2 regions of the Streptomyces sp. NPDC047515 genome follow, and region 1 is predicted to be linked to the other one. Evidence: riboswitches for the same ligand, from Rfam matches in the RefSeq annotation. Region 1 holds a riboswitch; the other holds the start of a gene.
What was found. A riboswitch is a leader RNA that binds a small molecule or an ion and turns the genes downstream of it on or off. The one in region 1 is predicted to bind cobalamin.
Positions count from the first base shown of each region.

Region 2: it holds a riboswitch for cobalamin, as region 1 does, so the genes downstream of both, ABZ826_RS02550 (ribonucleoside-diphosphate reductase subunit alpha) here and ABZ826_RS34695 (ABC transporter substrate-binding protein) in region 1, are expected to answer to the same signal.

Region 1 is NZ_JBEYTM010000072.1:15,275-22,770, forward strand. Features, by position in the region: gene ABZ826_RS34675 (beta-ketoacyl-[acyl-carrier-protein] synthase family protein) at 1-241, shown strand, start outside; partial or broken gene ABZ826_RS34680 (acyl-CoA dehydrogenase) at 255-2,299, shown strand; gene ABZ826_RS34685 (acyl carrier protein) at 2,387-2,662, shown strand; gene ABZ826_RS34690 (beta-ketoacyl-[acyl-carrier-protein] synthase family protein) at 2,659-3,882, shown strand; cobalamin riboswitch at 3,960-4,149, shown strand; gene ABZ826_RS34695 (ABC transporter substrate-binding protein) at 4,211-5,251, shown strand; gene ABZ826_RS34700 (iron chelate uptake ABC transporter family permease subunit) at 5,248-6,339, shown strand; gene ABZ826_RS34705 (ABC transporter ATP-binding protein) at 6,336-7,130, shown strand; gene ABZ826_RS34710 (PRC and DUF2382 domain-containing protein) at 7,214-7,496, opposite strand, start outside.
Region 2 is NZ_JBEYTM010000002.1:250,244-257,739, reverse strand. Features, by position in the region: gene ABZ826_RS02565 (helix-turn-helix domain-containing protein) at 1-341, opposite strand, end outside; gene ABZ826_RS02560 (hypothetical protein) at 423-635, shown strand; gene ABZ826_RS02555 (ribonucleotide-diphosphate reductase subunit beta) at 694-1,728, opposite strand; gene ABZ826_RS02550 (ribonucleoside-diphosphate reductase subunit alpha) at 1,728-4,139, opposite strand; cobalamin riboswitch at 4,279-4,414, opposite strand; gene mctP (monocarboxylate uptake permease MctP) at 4,586-6,223, opposite strand; gene ABZ826_RS02540 (DUF3311 domain-containing protein) at 6,220-6,474, opposite strand; gene ABZ826_RS02535 (GntR family transcriptional regulator) at 6,744-7,496, opposite strand, start outside.

The DNA.
Region 1 (7,496 bases):
CGAAGCGGTGGCCACCGTACTGACCCTGGAGCGCGGTCTCGTCCCGCCGATCGCCAATCTGGACTCGTTGCCGGACGGGTTCGACCTCGACTGCGTGGTCAAGGAGCCCCGCATGCAGGACGTCGAGCGGGCACTCAGCCACTCCTTCGGCTTCGGCGGACACAACGTCGTGCTCGCCTTCCAGCAGGCCGAAACGGACGGCCGGTCGCGGACGGCCCCCGGTGTCCTCGCCGTTGACTGATCGTTGTCGTCTCATGACCGCAACGATCGACAGCCCCTCCGCCGAACGGTCCACGGACCTGCTCACCGGCGTGCTCCTCGGCGACGGCTTCCGCCGGGAGCACGCCTTCTGGCAGCGGCTGATCAGCACAGAACCATTCCGCCGACCGGACCGCCGCACTCCCGAGGAGCGCCTGCGACTCGCCTACGAGCGGCTCCGGATCCTCAACGACCGCCTCGACAGCGGCGCACGGCTCGCCGCCGACCCGCGGGCCCTCGCGGCCCTGCACGAATGGCTCGGCCCGGTCGACCCGGCACTGACCACCGTGGCGGGCATCCACTACAACCTCTTTCTCGGCAGTCTCCTCGACCACGACGGCGACGGACAGCGCGATCTGTCGGACTTCCTGCGGCTGCGCAGCGTCGGCACTTTTCTCTGCACCGAGGTGGCACACGGCAACGACGCGGCGGCCGTCGAGACCACGGCCGCCTACGACCGCGAACGCGACGGGTTCGTTCTGCGCACGCCCCATGCGGGCGCCCAGAAGTTCATGCCCAACACCAGTCCGGCGGGCGGGCCCAAGACGGGGCTCGTGGCCGCGCGCCTGCTGGCCGACGGCACCGATCACGGGGTCTTCCTCTTCCTCGTACCGCTCACCGACGCCGTCCGGGCCCTGCCCGGTGTACGGGTCCGCAGGCTTCCCACGCGCACGGGGAGCCCGGTGGACCACTGCCTGACCTCCTTCGACGGGGTCTTCGTGGCACGCGAGGCGTTGCTCGGCGGGGACCATGGACGGATCGGTGACGACGGCGAGTTCAGCAGCGCCGTCGGCAACCGCAGGCGCCGCCTCCTCGCGTCGATCGGACGCGTCACCTCCGGCAAGATCTCCATGAGCGCCTGCGCGGTCGGCTCCGCGCGCGCGACGCTCGCGGTCGCCGTGCGCTACGGCGGCCACCGGTACATCTCCGGGCCCCGCGGATCCCGTCAGGTGCCGGTGATCGCCCACCGCAGCCATCACGGCCCGCTCGCCCGTGCCATGGCCACCGTCTTCGCGATGAGCCTGCTGCACCGCCGGGCCCTGGACCGCTGGGAGGCGCGGGTGGACGAATCGGGTCCGGACCACGAAGCGGCGGAACGACTGGTCGCCGTCGCCAAGGGGTGGATCACCTGGCAGGCCCGGTCCGTGATCGTCGAGTGCCGTGAACGGTGCGGTGCTCAGGCGCTTTTGGAGCACAACGGCATGAGTGAACTCATCACCGGGGTGGAAGGCGCCATCACGGCCGAGGGCGACAACCTGGCCATCCACGCCAAGGCCGCCGCGGAAATGCTCTTCGCCACCGAACCGGCCGGCCAGGGTGCTCCTTCCGGCGGGGAATCCGGCGACCTCGACGATCCCCGGTTCCTCGGCAGGCTCCTGGCGGCCCTGGAGGGGATCTGGTTCGACCGGGCCAGGGAGCGGATGAGCCGCGCACCGCACGGTGATCCGCTGGGTCGGTGGAACGCCGCGTCCGGGCCGGCCCTGCGTGGTGTCGAGGCGTACGCCCAGTGCCAGGCGGCCGAGGCGTACGCGGACGCGGCGACCGGTCTTCCGGACGGCCCCGCCCGTGAGCGACTGGTCGACCTGCAGAGGCTGTTCGCACTCGACCGGATCTCCCGGAACAGCGGTGATCTGCTGGCGGCAGGGCATCTGACGGTGAATCAGGTAAATGATCTGCCGGACGCCGTTGACCGGCTGATCACCGCAGTCGCCGCTCAGCTGCCCGCCCTCGTGGACTCCTTCGCACTGCCGCCGGAACTGCTCGCCGACTGGCCCATCGCGGGGGCCGACTACATCGAGGCGTACGACGACCCGGGGGCCGGCTGGCAGCCGTACGGGGACCGGGTGGCGGCTCGGGGGGAACGGTGAGGGCCGTGACGAGAACGGGAACAGCCGTGCGATCCGGCTCGGTGCGGGAGGCGGCCGGAGCCCTCGGTGTCCGCGCTGTGCTGCTGGTCTTCTGGGGTACGGCAGCCGCCCTGGCCCGGTGGTTCACGCAGCCGCGGCAGGGCGGTGGTGAATCGGTTCGGCACAAGGCGTAACTGGAGGCACGTCACCGAGTTGATTCGGCGTCGGGACGGTGCCCCCGCCGTCGCCGGCAGTCGTACCGAATGATGGAGAGGAAGCTCATGAGTGCGATTCATCCCAAGATCACCGAGGTTCTGACGCGCACCTTCAAAGTGCCCGCCGCCGAGATCCGCCCGGATTCCACGATGGACAGCCTGGAGATGGACTCCCTCGCCGTCGCCGAGTTCGCCGTGCTCATCAGGGAGACGCTGGGTGGCCGGGGAGACTTCGACAGGCTCCCCAAGGGAGCCACCCTGGCCGAGATCACACGATTCATCGACGGGGCCGGCGGCGGGGCGTCGGCGAGCGGCGCGGCACCGATGAGCAACGCCCGATGAACAGGCCCGTCATCGCCGTCACCGGCCTGGGCATGATCACCCCGGTCGGCAACGACACCGAATCCACCTGGAAAGGTGTGTGTGCCGGAATCTCACCGGTGCGTACCGTCGCGGCGCTCGAAGGCTGCGCGATCGACTTCGCCTGCACCGTCGACGGAATCGATCTGGACGGCGTGATCGGTGGCCGCACCTCGTTCCGGATGGGGAGGTACACCAAGTTCGCCGTTCTCGCCGCCCGGGAGGCGGTCGCCGATGCCGGGCTCGACCCGGCCGAGTGGGAGGGCGGCAGGGTCGCGGTGGTCGTCGGCACCAGCAGCGGGGGCTCCGCCTCACTGACCGAGCAGGCCGTCGTGCTCGACCGGCTCGGACCCGACGCCACCTCGCCGTCGGGCATCCTGCTCACCATTCCGAACATGCCGGCGGCCGAGATCGCGATCCAGTTGCGGGCCACCGGTCCCAGTATGGCGCCGTGCACCGCCTGTTCGTCCGGCGTCACGGCCCTGTCCGTCGCCCGCGATCTGCTGATCACCGGCCAGTGCGACATCGCGATCGCCGGAGCCACCGAGTCGATCGTCTATCCGGCCGCCATGGCCGGGTTCGCCCGGTCCGGGGCCGGGGCCCGGAGGGACGGCGACGCTGCCGGGCAGTGCCGGCCCTTCGCGGCCGACCGGGCCGGGCTGGTCATGGGCGAGGGCGCCGCCGTCATGGTGCTGGAACGGGCGGACGACGCCCGTGCCCGAGGAGCGGCACCGCGGGCGCTGGTCGCGGGCACCGGGGCCACCACCGACGCCCACCATCCCATCAGTCCGCATCCGTCCGGCGCGGTGGCCCGGCAGGCGGTGGAGATCGCGCTGCGCGACGCGGGCTGGGCGGCAAAGGACGTCGAGCACGTCAACGCACACGGCACGGCCACTCCGGTCAACGACGCCACCGAGGCCGCCCTCATCGCCCGGGTCTACCCGCACCGGCCGCCCGTCACCGCCTCGAAGGGCGTCCTGGGACACTGCATGGGGGCGGCCGGGGCGATCGAGGCCGGACTGACCGTCCTGACGCTGCAACGCGGAGTCGTGCCGCCGATCGCCAATCTGGACGCCCCGGCGCCCGAATTCGACATCAACTGCGTCACCAAGTCTCCGCTGCGGCAGCCCATCCGGCGTGCCGTCAGTCATTCCTTCGGGTTCGGCGGACACAACGCCGTGATCGCTCTTCAGCGCCCGTAGGCACCAGGCAGGTGGTGCGACGGGAAACGGCCCGGCGCACCACCTGCCACACCGCCCGTGAGCTGCGCAGAGGCCCGTGATAGCTTGCCGGAGCCAGTCGAACTCCACGAAGGAGTCAGGGAATCCGGTGAAAATCCGGAACTGACGCGCAGCGGTGAGGGGGACGGGCGGGGCCACGGCCACTGGGAGCACCCTCGGGTGCCCTGGGAAGGCGTCCCGTCCGCAGGAACCCGAGTCCGAAGACCTGCTGGCACCTGCGGTCCGGTACCGGGCGCAGGACGCCGTACAACGGGCTCCGCGTATGGGCCCAGAGACGCAGAGGGACTCCGTGCCGTCCATATCCAGCTCTGTCCGCACCATGGCCGTGCTCTCGGCGGGACTCGTCCTGCTGACCGCATGCGGCGGCGGAGCGAGAAACCCCGCCGCGAAGTCGGGCTTCATCGACGGATACCCGGTGACGCTGAAGAACTGCGGACGCACCGTCACCGTCGAATCCGCACCGCACCGCGCCGTATCGGTCGACCAGGGATCGACCGAGATCCTGCTCTCCCTCGGCCTCGCCGACCGGCTGGCCGCCACCGCGACCTGGACCGACCCGGTGATGAAGGGTCTGGAGAAGGCCAACGCCGGGGTCCCGAGGATCGCGGACAACCGGCCTTCCTCGGAGAAGGTCCTCGACCAGGAACCCGACTTCATCAGCGCGTCGTTCGAGTCGACGCTCGCCAAGGGCGGCGTCGCCCCGCGCGAACAGTTCGAGGAACTCGGGGTCCCCACCTATGTCTCGCCCGCCGACTGCACCGGCAAGGACAACAGCGGCAGCGGCGACGGCGCCCGTACCGAGCCGCTGACCATGGACAGCGTCTACGACGAGGTGCGCGAACTGGCTGGGGTGTTCGGCGTGGCCGAGCGCGGCGACCGGCTCGTGGCGCAACTGCGGGCCCGGGTCAAGAAGGCGACCGACGGCGTCGACGCCTCCGACGCCACCCTCCTCTACTGGTTCTCCGACTCCAAGGCCCCGTACCTGGCCGGCTGCTGCGGAGCACCCGGCATCATCACCCGGGAACTCGGCGCGAAGAACGTCTTCGACGACACCCGGGACGAATGGCCCCAGATCAGTTGGGAGACCGTCGCCGACCGCAACCCCGACGTCCTCGTCATCGGTGACCTGACCCGCAAGGCACAGACCGCCGAGAGCGCCGCCAAGAAGATCGAGTTCCTGGAGTCCAACCCCGTCACCAAGAACATGGACGCCGTCAGGCACCGGCGTTACGTCCTGCTGAGCGGCCAGGCCATGAATCCGTCCATCCGGACGGTCGAGGGTGTGGAACGCGTCGCCGCCGGGCTGCGCGCCTTCGGGCTCGCGGGATGACGGACACCGGACGCGCCGCGGCCCCGCAGGCGTCACGGACCTCCGCGGCCGGCGCGCGCGGTGCGACGGGCCCGCGGAAGCTGCGCGGCGCAATCCTGTGGGCCTGCGGCATCGCGCTGCTCGTGCTGTCCGTCGCGATCGCCGTCACCATCGGCCCCGCCCGTATCTCCGTCGCCGACGTCTGGTCCACGACGGCCTCCCACCTCGGCTGGGGCCGGTCACGGCTCACGCCGATCCGGGACGGCATCGTCTGGAACCTGCGCATGCCGCGCACCCTGCTCGCCGCGGTGTGCGGTGCCGGGCTCGCGGTGTGCGGCACCGTCATGCAGTCCCTGCTGCGCAACCCGCTCGCCGACCCGTTCGTCCTCGGCGTCTCCTCCGGTGCGTCGACCGGCGCGGTCGTGGTCGTCGTCCTCGGTGTCGGCGGGGGAGCGGTGTCGATCTCGACCGGCGCGTTCATCGGCGCCCTGTGCTCGTTCGCCCTCGTCCTGCTGCTCAGCCACACCCTGGGCGGCACGACCGACCGGGTCGTCCTCTCCGGTGTCGCGGCCATGCAGCTGTTCTCCGCACTCACTTCCTTCGTCGTGATGACCTCCGCCGACGCCGAGCAGACCCGCGGGGTGCTGTTCTGGCTGCTGGGCTCGCTCGGCGGAGTCGGCTGGATCGATGTGTGGATCTGCTCCGCCGTTCTCGTGGTGACGCTGCTGATCTGCCTGGGACACGCCCGCACACTCGACGCCTTCGCGTTCGGCCAGGAGGCAGCCGCCGCGCTCGGCGTCCATATCGCGCGCACCAGGATCGTGCTGCTGTGCACGACCGCGCTGCTGACCGCCGCGCTCGTCAGCTCGGCCGGCGCCATCGGTTTCGTCGGTCTGGTGCTGCCGCACGCCGCCCGTGCGCTCGCGGGCTCCGGGCACCGGCGGCTGCTCCCGCTCACCGCCCTGGCCGGGGCCGTCTTCCTGGTCTGGGTCGACACCCTGGCCAGGACGGTCCTCGACCCGCAGGAGGTGCCGGTGGGCGTCGTCACCGCCCTGATCGGCGTGCCCGCGTTCGTCCTGGTCCTCTACCGCACCCGGAGGATCACATGACGGGCGGAGTCACCCCGGGGCTGCGGGCCGAGCGGGTCAGCCGGGAGGCGGGCGGCCGGCTCGTACTCGACGGGGTCCACCTCGCCCCGCCGCCCGGCGCCACCGTCGGGCTGATCGGGCCGAACGGGTCCGGCAAGTCGACTCTCCTACGGGTGCTCGCGGGAGTCCTCGTCCCGGAGACGGGCGTGGTCACCCTCGACGGCCGGCGGCTCGACGAGATCGGCCGCCGAACGGTGGCCCGAAGGGTCGCCGTGGTCGACCAGCACGCCGTGACCCAGGTCGAGCTGAGCGTCCTGGATGTGGTGCGACTCGGCCGCATCCCGCACCGCAGGGCCTGGGCGGCGCCCGGCCGGGAGGACGAGGAAGCGGTGCGCGAGGCCCTGGAGCGCACCGGTCTCGCCGGCCGCGGTGACCAGTCCTGGCACACCCTCTCCGGAGGTGAGCGGCAGCGGGTCCAGATCGCGCGCGCACTGGCCCAGCAACCGCGTGAACTGCTGCTCGACGAGCCGACGAACCACCTGGACATCCAGCACCAGCTGGAACTGATGTCGTTGATCGCCTCGTTGCCCCTCACCGGTGTGATCGCTCTGCACGACCTCAACCTGGCCGCGATGTTCTGCGACCGGATCGTCGTCATGAAGCAGGGGCGTGTGGTGGCCGCCGGAACCCCCTCGGACGTGATCACCGAGAAACTCATCGCCGACGTCTACCGGGTCAGCGCGCGGGTCGCTCCGGACGGCCCCGACGGGCGGCCGTCGGTGCGCTTCGTGCCCGGGCGCCCCGGCCACTGACGGCGAGAGAGCGGACCCCGGCACACACGGGTCCGCCCCTCACTCGCGGTTGCACCGTGGCGGTACGCCACGGTGTGCGGGGGTCAGCGGTGGCGTCCCCGGCCGAACTCGCCGCCCGCGTCCTTGCCACCGATGTCCTTGTCGCCGATGCCCTTGCTGTCGGCGTAGTCGATCTGCTCCTTGCGGAGTTCGGCGGAGATCTCCTTCTGCTCGGTCACCCTCTTGGTCTCCATGCGGACCCGTTCGACCGGCACCGTCTCCTTGCGCATCGTGGCACGTTCGGCATGCAGGGTGACCTCGACATCCTGCTCACGGATGTCCGAGCGCCCCGCCGCCGCCCTTTCGCCGGGCTGCAGGGGTTCACGA
Region 2 (7,496 bases), on a different contig from region 1:
CCGAGCACATAGGCCCCGGAGCAGACGCTCATCACCCGGGCGCCCCGGTCCACGGCCCTGCGCAGGGCGTCGAGGAGCTCCTCGGGGTAGTCCCGTGCGATGTAGTGGCTGCCGGCCGGCACGGCGATGAGGTCGGCCTCCTCCAGACGGTCGAGGCCGTGCGGCGTACTGATGGTGAATCCGGCGTGGGTCCGCAGCACCGGGCCCTCGGCGGAGACCACGGCGAAATCGTGGACCGGCAGGCCCTCGTCACTGCGGTCGAGCCCGAAGACCTCGCACAGCACGCCCAGCTCGAAGGGATGGACCTCGTCGAGCAACAGGGCGGCAACATTCTTCAGCATGATGCCAGTGTGGCAGTAATTCGATGGTCCATGACAGTCCTGCCACTGCCGGAATCCGCTCGCGCGGACGAGAGTAGAGCCATGAACACATTCCTGAACGTCCTGGGCATAGCGGTACTTTTCGTCCTCGTCCTGCTGCCCACCCTGGCCGGACTCGCCAGGGAGCGCCGCATCGACCGCGCACTGCGGGAGGCGGAACGGGCGCGGGGGGACGCGCCCCCGGAAACGACGGGCGCCGCGCAACCGGTCACGGTCGCGCGGCGCCCCTACCTCAGAAGCTGGGCCAGGATCTAGGGGTATTTCATCTGGATCACGCCGGGCTTGCCGATCCGGCCCGATCCAACCGAAAGACCTAGAAGTCGTCGTCGAACGCGACCGAGCCCTCCACCGCCACCTGATAGGCCGACGGCCGGCGCTCGAAGAAGTTCGTCAGCTCCTGCACGCCCTGCAACTCCATGAACGAGAACGGGTTCTCGGAGCCGTAGACCGCCGGGAAGCCCAGCCGCGTGAGCCGCTGGTCGGCCACGCACTCCAGGTACTGCCGCATCGACTCCGTGTTCATGCCCGGCAGACCGTCACCGCACAGATCACGGCCGAACTGCAGCTCGGCCGCCACGGCCTCCTTCAGCATGTCGGTGACCTGCTGCTGGAGCTCGTCGTCGAAGAGGTCGGGCTCCTCCTTGCGGACGGTGTCCACGACCTCGAACGCGAAGTTCATGTGCATCGTCTCGTCACGGAAGACCCAGTTGGTGCCCGTGGCGAGACCGTGCAGCAGACCCCGCGAGCGGAACCAGTAGACGTACGCGAACGCGCCGTAGAAGAACAGCCCCTCGATGCACGCCGCGAAGCAGATCAGGTTCAGCAGGAAGCGACGGCGGTCGGCCTTCGTCTCCAGCCGCTCGATCTTCTCGACCGAATCCATCCACTTGAAGCAGAACTGCGCCTTCTCGCGGATGGACGGGATCTCCTCGACCGCGTCGAACGCGGCGGCACGGTCGTCCGGATCGGGCAGATAGGTGTCCAGCAGCGTCAGATAGAACTGGACGTGCACAGCCTCCTCGAAGAGCTGCCGCGAGAGATACAGCCGCGCCTCGGGGGAGTTGATGTGCTTGTACAGCGTCAGTACGAGGTTGTTGGAGACGATCGAGTCACCCGTCGCGAAGAACGCGACGAGCCGGCCGATCATGTGCTGCTCGCCGGGGGAGAGCTTCGCGAGGTCGGCGACGTCGGAGTGGAGATCGACCTCCTCCACCGTCCAGGTGTTCTTGATCGCGTCGCGGTAGCGCTCGTAGAAGTCCGGGTAGCGCATGGGCCGCAGGGTCAGTTCGAAACCCGGGTCGAGCAGGTTCTTGACGAGCGCGGACTTCTCGGAGTTGGTGGAGCTCATTACTGACAGGCCTCGCAGGACTCGGGGTTCTCCAGGGAGCAGGCGATCGCGTCGGCGTCGGGCGTCGAAGCCTGCTGTACGGGGATGGGGGCGCTGGCCGCGGTCCGGCCGGAGGCCGCACGGGCGATCCGGGTCGCCGGGCGCGAGCGCAGGTAGTACGTCGTCTTCAGCCCCTGCTTCCAGGCGTACGCGTACATCGAGGAGAGCTTGCCGATCGTCGGCGTCTCCATGAAGAGGTTCAGCGACTGGCTCTGGTCGAGGAACGGCGTACGGGCCGCCGCCATGTCGATCAGTCCGCGCTGCGGGATCTCCCACGCCGTGCGGTACAGCGCCCGCACGTCCTCAGGGATCCAGGCGAAGCCCTGCACGGAGCCGCTCGCGTCGCGCAGTGCCTCGCGGGTCCGCGCGTCCCAGACGCCGAGCTGCTTCAGCTCCTCCACCAGATACGCGTTGACCTGGAGGAACTCACCGCTGAGCGTCTCGCGCTTGAAGAGGTTGGAGACCTGCGGCTCGATGCACTCGTACACACCCGCGATCGAGGCGATCGTCGCCGTGGGCGCGATGGCGAGCAGCAGCGAATTGCGCATGCCGCTCTTCGCGACGCGGGCGCGCAGCGCGTCCCAGCGCTCCGGCCAGTTCAGCTCCGTGTCGTAGTGGTCGGGGTGCAGCACCCCGCGCGCGGCACGCGTCTCGGCCCAGGCCGGCAGCGGGCCCGACCGCTCGGCGAGCTCGCAGGACGCCTCGTACGCCGCGAGCATGATCCGCTCGGAGATCTTCGTGGAGAGAGCGCGCGCCTCGGGGGAGTCGAACGGCAGCCGCAGCTGGAAGAAGACGTCCTGCAGACCCATCGCGCCCAGGCCGACCGGGCGCCACTTCGCGTTGGAGCGGCCGGCCTGCTCGGTCGGGTAGAAGTTGATGTCGACGACCCGGTCGAGGAAGGTCACGGCGGTCCGGACGGTGGCGTCCAGCCGCTCCCAGTCGATGGTGCCCTCGGCGACGAACGCGCCGAGGTTGACCGAACCCAGGTTGCAGACGGCCGTCTCGCCGTCATCGGTGACTTCGAGGATCTCGGTGCACAGATTCGAGGAGTGGACGACGCGGCCCGGCTCGGCGGTCTGGTTCGCGGTCCGGTTGGAAGCGTCCTTGAACGTCATCCAGCCCTGGCCGGTCTGCGCGAGGGTACGCATCATCCGGCCGTACAGCTCGCGGGCCGGCATCGACTTGCGGGCCAGCCCCTTGGCCTCGGCGGCCCGGTACGCGGCGTCGAAGTCGTCGCCCCACAGGTCGACCAGCTCGGGCACGTCCGCGGGCGAGAACAGCGACCACTCGCCGTCCGCGTCGACCCGGCGCATGAACTCGTCCGGGATCCAGTGCGCCAGGTTGAGGTTGTGCGTACGCCGCTGGTCCTCGCCCGTGTTGTCGCGCAGCTCCAGGAACTCCTCGATGTCCGCGTGCCAGGTCTCCAGGTAGACGGCGGCGGCGCCCTTGCGGCGGCCCCCCTGGTTGACCGCGGCGACGGAGGCGTCGAGCGTCTTCAGGAACGGCACGATGCCGTTGGAGTGCCCGTTGGTACCGCGGATCAGCGAACCGCGGGCGCGGACGCGGGAGTACGAGAGCCCGATGCCGCCCGCGTGCTTCGAGAGCCGCGCCACCTGGTGGTAGCGGTCGTAGATCGAGTCGAGCTCGTCGAGCGGGGAGTCCAGCAGGTAGCAGGAGGACATCTGCGGGTGCCGGGTACCGGAGTTGAACAGGGTCGGCGAGGAGGGCAGATAGTCGAGCCGGCTCATCAGCCCGTACAGCGCGGCCACTTCGTCCAGAGCGCGCCGCGAACCGTTCTCGGCGAGCCCGGCCGCGACCCGCAGCATGAAGTGCTGGGGCGTCTCGATGACCTGGCGGGTGTGCGGGTGGCGCAGCAGATAGCGGCTGTGCAGGGTCCGCAGCCCGAAGTAGCCGAACCGGTCGTCGGCGCCGGCGGCGAGCGAGCGTTCCACCAGCGCGTCGAGGGCGTCCGCGTGCAGCGCGACGAACTCGGCGGTACGGTCCGCGATCAGGCCCTCGTGGTGTCCGACGGCGACGGACGCGGAGAAGGAGACCGCGCCCTGGCCGGCCGCCTCGTCCGCGATGGCGTGGGTCAGGAGCCTGGCGGCGAGCCGGGAGTAGGCGGGGTCCTCGGAGATCAGCCCCGCGGCGGCCTCGGTGGCCAGCGAGCGCAGCTCGGCCTCGTCCGACCGGGCGCTGCGTCCGCGCAGCGCGGCGGCGGCGACACGACCGGGGTCGGTGTCGGGCAGATCGACGGTGAGGTCGGTCAGGGTCCGCAGCAGTGCGGTCCCCGGTCCGTCGTGTGCGGTCCCCTCGGACTCGGCCGCTTCGGACACGGCGACTGAAGCCGGATCGGCTGGCGCGATGGTCACGTGATGCTCTCCCTCGCTCGGCTCGGGGCCGGCGGGGAACGGGGGGCAGCCGGGCAGAGGCGGGCCCGAGCGGGGCAGCACTCCGTACGGCGTCCACCGGCCCATCCGCGAGGCCCGGACGTCTGGCATCCGGTTCGGTCGAGCCGGATGCGCTGTCGGCAGGTCCTCGGACTTACTCGGGGGTGCGCAAAAGCGCACCGAACACACCGTTGCGGGACAGTTCCGGATTCGCACCGGATTCCCCTGCGGCGACAGCGAGCATGAGCATACATGTGGGGGCCGCCCGATGAGGCAGCCCCCACATGTTGTGTCGGCCGACTCGGGTCAAGCCCACAGAACGAGCTGTGCGGCCCTCTCCGGGGCCGTCCGGCCCCATCCGCAGGGACGGCCCGCCGCGCCCCGCAGAAGGGGGCTCGACGGGCCGTCGGCCGGTGTCGGAGCGGTCGTCAGTGGCCGCCGCCCGGCGCTCCGGCCGTGGCCGGCGGGAGCTCCACCTGGACGTCCGGGTCGCCCGCGTCGGCCGTGTAGTCGCCCGGGGCGGTCTCGTCGATTCCGGCGGGTGCCTTCACGGCGTTCAGGACGAAGGTGAGCACCACCGTCACGATCACGTTCAGCACGAACGCCGTCAGACCGATGTAGCCGATCTCGCCGATGCCGGGAATCTCCTTGGACGAACCGCCGAAGTGCGCTTGGGTCGGGCTGGCGACCCCGTACGCGGCCACCGTGCCATACACCATGCCGACCGCCCAGCCCGCGAGCAGCGCCCAGCGGTGGAACCACCGGGTGAACAGGCCGCCGACCAGGGCCGGCATCGTCTGGAGGATCCAGATCCCGCCGAGCAGCTGGAAGTTGATCGCGACCGTCTTGTCCATGGTCAGGACGAAGGCGAGCGCGCCGACCTTCACCAGCAGGGACACCAGCTTGGAGACCTTGGTCTCCTGCTCCGGGGTGGCGTCCGGCTTCAGGAAGTCCTTGTAGATGTTGCGGGTGAAGAGATTCGCGGCGGCGATCGACATGATCGCGGCGGGCACCAGGGCGCCGATGCCGATGGCGGCGAACGCGACGCCCGCGAACCAGTCGGGGAACATGTTCTCGAACAGCTGGGGGATGGCCAACTGCCCGTTGTCCACCTTGATCCCGGCGGCGATGGCCATGAAGCCGAGCAGCGCGAGCAGGCCCAGCATCAGCGAGTACAGCGGCAGGATCGTGGTGTTGCGCCGGATCACATTGCGGCTGCGGCTGGAGAGCGTCGCCGTGATCGAGTGCGGATACATGAAGAGCGCGAGCGCCGAGCCCAACGCCAGGGTGGCGTAACCCCAGTGGCCCGCCTCGCCCGGCGCGAGCGCGCCGTGCGGTTTGCCGGTCTTCGGGTTGGTCTGCGAGAGCGCCTCGCCCGCCTTGGCGAAGATGTCGTGGAAGCCGCCGAGCTTGATCGGGATGTAGATGATCGCCACCGCGATGACGAGGTAGATCAGCCCGTCCTTGACGAACGCGATCAGCGCGGGCGCCCGCAGACCGGACGAGTAGGTGTACGCGGCGAGCACCGCGAACGCGATCAGCAGCGGCAGGTCCTTGATGAACCAGTGGGTGTTCTCGCCGCCGCCGACGCCCATCACGTCCAGCACCGCCTGGATGCCGACGAGTTGGAGGGCGATGTACGGCATCGTGGCGAGGATGCCCGTGACGGCGACCGCCAGCGACAGCCCCTTCGAGCCGAAGCGTCCGCGGACGAAGTCCGAGGTGGTGACGTACCCGTGCTTGTGCGAGACCGACCACAGCCGCGGCAGGAAGGTGAAGATCAGCGGGTACACGAGGATCGTGTACGGCACGGCGAAGAAGCCTGCCGCGCCCGCCGTGTAGATCAGCGCGGGCACGGCGACGAAGGTGTACGCGGTGTACAGGTCGCCGCCGAGCAGGAACCAGGTGACCCAGGTGCCGAACGACCGTCCGCCCAGGCCCCATTCGTCGAGGCTGGCCTCGTTCTCGGCCTTGCGCCAGCGCGCCGCCAGGAAGCCCATGACCGTGACGGCCAGGAAGAAGAAGATGAAGACGCCGAGCGCGACGCCGTTCACGCCGTCCTTCATGCCGACGCACCCCCCTTGCGGGCGCGCTGGTCACGCTGCCACAGCTTGTACGCGATCATCGTGAGCGCGGTGGAGATCAGCACCCAGAGCATCTGGTACCAGTAGAAGAACGGGATGCCGATGAAGGTGGGGTCCACCTTCGCGTACGAACTCACCCAGAGCATCGCCACGAACGGCGCGACGAGACAGAGGGCGATGACCACCCGCACCGGCGTGATGGTGGGCGGTTTTCCTTCAGGGTCTGCTGGCATGCGGCGACTCCGTCCCCTCGCTGAGCACCTGGTGTAATGCGCAGGAAATCTAGGGGAGGCTTCCGGTCACCGTCACCCCCTGTCCGCATTGCGGTCCGGCAACGGTCCCGCGAACGGGATCGAATGTTCGGAATGTTGCCAAACATGCGAGAGTCGGCCCCTGCGGAGGCAGGCGAACGGCCCCCGTGGAGTGATGCGGTCCACGGGGGCCGTTGACGGCCGGGTGTGCGAGTGCGCGGGCCGGGATCAGCCGGCCGCCGCGTCCGGGGTCAGTCCGTCGGCCGCTTCAGACGTGCCACGAACTTGTACCGGTCGCCGCGGTAGACCGAGCGCACCCACTCCACCGGCTCGCCCTGCCCGTCCAGCGAGTGCCGGGACAGCATCAGCATCGGCAGGCCCACGTCCGTACCGAGCAGACCGGCCTCGCGCGGGGTGGCGAGCGAGGTCTCGATGGTCTCCTCGGCCTCGGCCAGCCGGACGTCGTACACCTCGGCCAGTGCGGTGTAGAGCGAGGTGTACTTCACCAGCGAACGGCGCAGCGCGGGAAAGCGTTTGGCCGAAAGATGCGTGGTCTCGATCGCCATCGGCTCCCCGCTGGCGAGCCGCAGCCGCTCGATCCGCAGCACGCGGCCACCGGCCGTGATGTCGAGCAGTCCGGCGAGCGTGTCGTCGGCCGTGACATAGCCGATGTCCAGCAGCTGGGACGTTGGTTCCAGCCCCTGGGCGCGCATGTCCTCGGTGTACGAGGTGAGTTGCAGGGCCTGCGAGACCTTCGGCTTGGCGACGAAGGTGCCCTTGCCCTGGATGCGCTCCAGCCGGCCCTCGACGACCAGTTCCTGGAGCGCCTGGCGCACGGTGGTGCGCGAGGTGTCGAACTCGGCGGCCAGGGTTCGTTCCGGTGGCACAGGGGTGCCCGGCGGCATGGTGTCCGTCATGTCGAGGAGATGTCGCTTCAGCCGGTAGTACTTCGGGACGCGTGCCGTCCGCGTGGCCGCGCCCGTCTCGTTCTCCGTACTGCCCCC